2 regions of the Rhizobium sp. Leaf321 genome follow, and region 2 is predicted to be linked to the other one. Evidence: predicted binding sites of a transcription regulator. Region 2 holds the regulator's gene; the other holds the start of a gene.
What was found. Region 2 encodes HrcA, which represses chaperone genes, less so after heat shock. Its sites were predicted from a motif close to GTTAGCACTCNCNNNNNGNGAGTGCTAAC; they were not measured.

Region 1 (2,469 bases), 420 kb from region 2:
CCCAGGCAACAAGCAGGCCGCCGATTATTCCGCCTGTGACGGGGCCGAGACCGGACGCTTCCCGGAAGCCGACGAGGAAGCCGACGAAGGACAGAACCAGCACGAGCGGGCCCGGTGTGGTTTCGGCAAGCGCCAGTCCATCCAGCATTTCCCCCGGCTTAAGCCAGCCGTAATCGGCGACTGCGACCTGCGCCACATAGGCCAAAACCGCATAGGCGCCGCCGAAGGTGACCAGTGCCATCTTGGAGAAAAACGCGAACAGGCTGGACAAGCTTTCCGGTGCTCCGAAGGCCCAGAGCGCCAGGACAGGCGACTGCCAGACGAGGATCCAGAATACAAGCGTCGCGATCGTGCGGGCGACACCAGGTGTTTTCGCGCCGGGAGGGCCGTCTCCTTTGGCGACGCCGTCTTGAGTTTGCTGCCCCCCTGCCCGCGTCATCAGATAGCCTGCGAGACCGGCCGCAAACACGACGAGCGGAAACGGCAGGCTGAAGAAGAACAGGGCTATGAAGGCAACGGCCGCGACCCCGCGCAGGAAGGTAGTCTTCAACGTTCGGCGTCCGAGGCGGATCACTGCCTCCACCACGATTGCAAGGACCGCCGCCTTCAGGCCGAAGAACAGGCCGGCAAGCCATGTCGCATCCTGATAGAGGACGTAGGCTGCCGAAAGTCCCAGAATGATGGCAAGGCCGGGAAGCACGAAAAGAAGGCCGGAGACGATACCGCCGCGCACGCCAAACAGCAGCCAGCCGATATAGGTTGCCAGTTGCTGCGCTTCCGGGCCGGGCAGCAGCATGCAGTAGTTGAGGGCGTGCAGAAACCGCTCTTCCGAGAGCCAGCGTCTTTCTTCCACCAAAGTCTTGTGCATCATGCCGATCTGTCCGGCAGGCCCGCCGAAACTGAGGGCACCGATCCGGGCAAACACGGCCACGAGCTCACGAAAGCTCGGCGCTGCGCCCGGGTTTTGGTCGTTAAGCGTATTCTGCATGGCCGCTCCTTGAGCCCTGAATTTTTCAAGCCCGTTCTTGACTCAGCCCGCAGCCATCCTTATCTCGGGTCTCGTTAGCACTCTCGATAGATGAGTGCTAAACGTCACTCCGCGGGTCCTTGAGACCCGTCCATGTCATTTGATCGAGGGATTAGACAATGACAAGCACCAATTTTCGCCCCCTGCACGACCGCGTTGTAGTCAAGCGCGTCGAGTCTGAAGAAAAGACCAAGGGCGGCATCATCATTCCCGATACCGCCAAGGAAAAGCCAGCTGAGGGCGAAATCATCGCCGTTGGTCCTGGCGCCCGCGACGAAAGCGGCAAGCAGGTTGCACTCGACGTCAAGGTCGGCGACCGCGTTCTGTTCGGCAAGTGGTCGGGCACCGAAGTCAAGCTCGATGGCGTCGACCTTCTGATCATGAAGGAAGCCGACATCATGGGCATCATCGGCTGATTTTAGCCGACTGCTCTTCTTCCAATATTTGCTGACACCCCTTTTCAGGAGTTCCCAACATGGCAGCTAAAGAAATCAAGTTTGGCCGCACCGCGCGCGAAAAGATGCTTCACGGCGTCGATATCCTCGCTGACGCAGTGAAGGTCACGCTCGGCCCAAAGGGTCGTAACGTCATCATCGACAAGTCCTTCGGCGCTCCGCGCATCACCAAGGACGGTGTTTCGGTCGCCAAGGAAATCGAACTTGAAGACAAGTTCGAAAACATGGGCGCCCAGATGGTCCGCGAAGTTGCTTCGAAGACCAACGACATCGCCGGCGACGGCACAACGACTGCTACCGTTCTTGCACAGGCCATCGTTCGCGAAGGCAACAAGGCAGTGGCCGCCGGCATGAACCCGATGGACCTGAAGCGCGGCATCGATCTCGCCGTTGCAGAAGTCGTCAAGGATCTCCAGGCCAACGCCAAGAAGATCTCGACTTCGGAAGAAGTTGCACAGGTCGGCACGATTTCGGCAAACGGCGACGCACAGGTCGGCCGTGACATTGCTGAAGCCATGCAGAAGGTCGGCAACGAAGGTGTTATCACCGTCGAAGAAGCCAAGACCGCTGAAACCGAACTCGAAGTCGTCGAAGGCATGCAGTTCGACCGCGGCTACCTGTCGCCTTACTTCGTGACCAACCCGGAAAAGATGGTCGCCGATCTCGACGACGCTTACATCCTTCTGCACGAAAAGAAGCTTTCGAACCTTCAGGCCATGCTGCCTGTTCTCGAAGCTGTCGTTCAGACCGGCAAACCGCTCCTGATCATCGCTGAAGACGTCGAAGGCGAAGCTCTTGCAACGCTCGTCGTCAACAAGCTGCGTGGCGGCCTGAAGATTGCTGCCGTCAAGGCTCCTGGCTTCGGCGACCGCCGCAAGGCCATGCTGGAAGACATCGCCATCCTGACGGGCGGCACTGTCATCTCCGAAGACCTCGGCATCAAGCTCGAAACCGTAACGCTCGACATGCTCGGCCGTTCGAAGAAGG
Region 2 (2,469 bases):
GGCAATCATACAGCGCCAGCCAGCCGCCGGTGATGGCCGCCGTACGGGTGCCGCCATCGGCCTGGATCACGTCGCAGTCGATGGTGATCTGCTTTTCGCCAAGCGCGGAAAGATCGACCACGGCGCGCAGCGAACGGCCGATCAGGCGCTGGATTTCCTGGGTGCGGCCACCCTGCTTGCCGGTCGCAGCCTCGCGCTTCATCCGGTCGCCGGTGGCGCGCGGCAGCATTCCGTATTCGGCGGTGACCCAGCCCTTGCCGGAATTGCGCAGCCACGGCGGCGTCTTTTCTTCAAGGCTTGCGGTGCACAGAACATGGGTATCGCCGAACTTGACGAGACAGGAGCCCTCGGCATGCTTGGAGAAATTGCGCTCGAACGAAATCTTGCGCATCTGATTTGTCTGTCTGCCTGAAGGCCGCATCCGTCACTCCCTGGATTATTGTTTCCGCCTTCTAAGGCTCGGAGCCGGCATTTGCAAAGAATTTCCCTTTTGCGGATGCGCAAGTGAGCGACTATATCTGGGAGATGAGATTAGCAGCATGGTAAAGGGGCCAATGGTATTTCCGGGACTGACGGGTCGCGACAACGGCTCCGTGCTTGATGATCGTTCGCGGGAAATCTTTCGCCGCATCGTGGAAAGCTATCTGGAATCCGGCGAGCCGGTCGGTTCGCGCAATCTGTCGCGACTTCTGCCAATGTCGCTGTCACCGGCTTCCGTGCGCAACGTCATGAGCGATCTCGAAGAGCTCGGCCTCATCTACTCGCCGCATATCAGTGCAGGCCGCATGCCGACCCAGACGGGCCTGCGCTTCTTTGTCGATGCCTTCATGCAGGTCGGCAATCTCTCGGAAGAAGACCGCGCCAGCATCGACCGGCAGATCCGTCCGCCGGATCGCGATCAGACGCTCGAAAACCTGATGGCCGATGCAAGCCTGATGCTGTCTGGCGTCTCGCGCGGCGCCGGCATCGTCATCACCGCCAAGAACGATCCCGTCCTCAAACATGTCGAGTTCATCCGCCTGGAGCCCACCAAGGCGCTCGCCGTCCTCGTTGGCGATCATAACCAGGTGGAGAACCGCATCATCGATCTGCCGGCCGGCGTAACCTCGTCGCAGCTTGGCGAGGCCGCAAATTTCCTCAACGCGCATCTCGCCGGCCAGACGCTGCCGGAATTTCGCGGCCAGATGAAAATGCTGAAGGAACAGGTCGCAAGCGAGCTTCACACGCTGTCGCATGATCTGGTGGAGCGAGGCCTCGCCTTCTGGTCGGGCGATCAGGAGGACGGAAAGCCGGGCCAGCTTATCGTCCGCGGCCGGGCAAACCTCTTGGAAGGTCTGGCTGACGTCAGCGATCTCGATCGGCTGCGTCTGCTGTTTGACGATCTCGAAAAGAAGGACAGCCTGATCGAGATCCTCGACCTTGCCGAAAAGGGGCCGGGCGTGCGGATCTTTATCGGTTCGGAAAACAAACTGTTCTCTCTATCCGGCTCCTCGCTCATCGTTGCGCCCTATCGTGATGGCGAGGAACGCATCGTCGGCGCGGTCGGCGTGATCGGCCCAACCCGGCTGAATTACTCGCGCATTGTGCCCATGGTGGATTACACGGCGCAGCTGCTTGCAAGGCTATCCCGCTAGGATGTTCCCAAGCCCTTGATTTTTTCGCCCCGAACCTCGATATCGGGCGCAACCACCCTTCCAGATTCCAATACGCACCGGAGACCGTCATGACCGACGAAACCAAGAAGAACGGACCTGACGCAGCTGCTGTCGAAAACACGGCGGAAGCCGTAGCATCCGCTCTCGAAGACGCCGCCGATCAGAGCGCAGGGGAAGCCTTCTTCGCGCAGGAGCCCGATCCGATCGATGTGCTCAAGGCTGAAAATTCCGATTTGCGAGACCGTTTCATGCGGCTTGCTGCAGAGATGGACAACCTTCGCCGCCGCACCGAGCGTGAAGTAAAGGATGCCAAGTCCTACGCCGTCTCGGGCTTTGCCCGCGACATGCTGGCCGTCTCGGACAATCTGCGCCGCGCGCTCGACACTGTTCCGGCAGACAAGCGTGCCGGAGCCGATGCGACGCTGACGAGCCTGCTTGAAGGCGTCGAAATGACCGAGCGTGGCATGCTGTCGACACTCGAGCGGCACGGCGTCAAGAAGATCGATGCCGAAGGCGAGAAGTTCGATCCGAACTTCCATCAGGCCATGTTCGAGATCCCGAATGCGGACGTACCCAACAACACTGTCATGCAGGTCGTCCAGGCCGGCTTCATTATTGGCGAACGCGTCTTGCGCCCGGCCATGGTCGGCGTCGCCAAGGGCGGCCCGAAGGTTGAAGCAGCGGCGGCTGAAGACAAGAAGGACTGAGCTCCTTAGAGCCTTTCCAAGAAAAATGGGCGCCTCGGGCGCCCATTTGCGTTTGGCGACCGCGGGTAAGGATCAGTGCGTCGTATCCAGCGAAACATGCGCCAGGG

Region 1: groES (co-chaperone GroES) is a predicted target of HrcA. The motif match lies at 1,062-1,090, and genes of this name have one in related genera.

The regions. Positions count from the first base shown of each region.
Region 1 covers NZ_LMOF01000006.1:683,101-685,569, reverse strand. The annotation lists gene chrA (chromate efflux transporter) at 1-988, opposite strand, end outside; gene groES (co-chaperone GroES) at 1,147-1,443, shown strand; gene groL (chaperonin GroEL) at 1,503-2,469, shown strand, end outside.
Region 2 covers NZ_LMOF01000006.1:260,989-263,457, forward strand. The annotation lists gene rph (ribonuclease PH) at 1-421, opposite strand, end outside; gene hrcA (heat-inducible transcriptional repressor HrcA) at 555-1,634, shown strand; gene grpE (nucleotide exchange factor GrpE) at 1,724-2,362, shown strand; gene ASF70_RS07705 (hypothetical protein) at 2,435-2,469, opposite strand, start outside.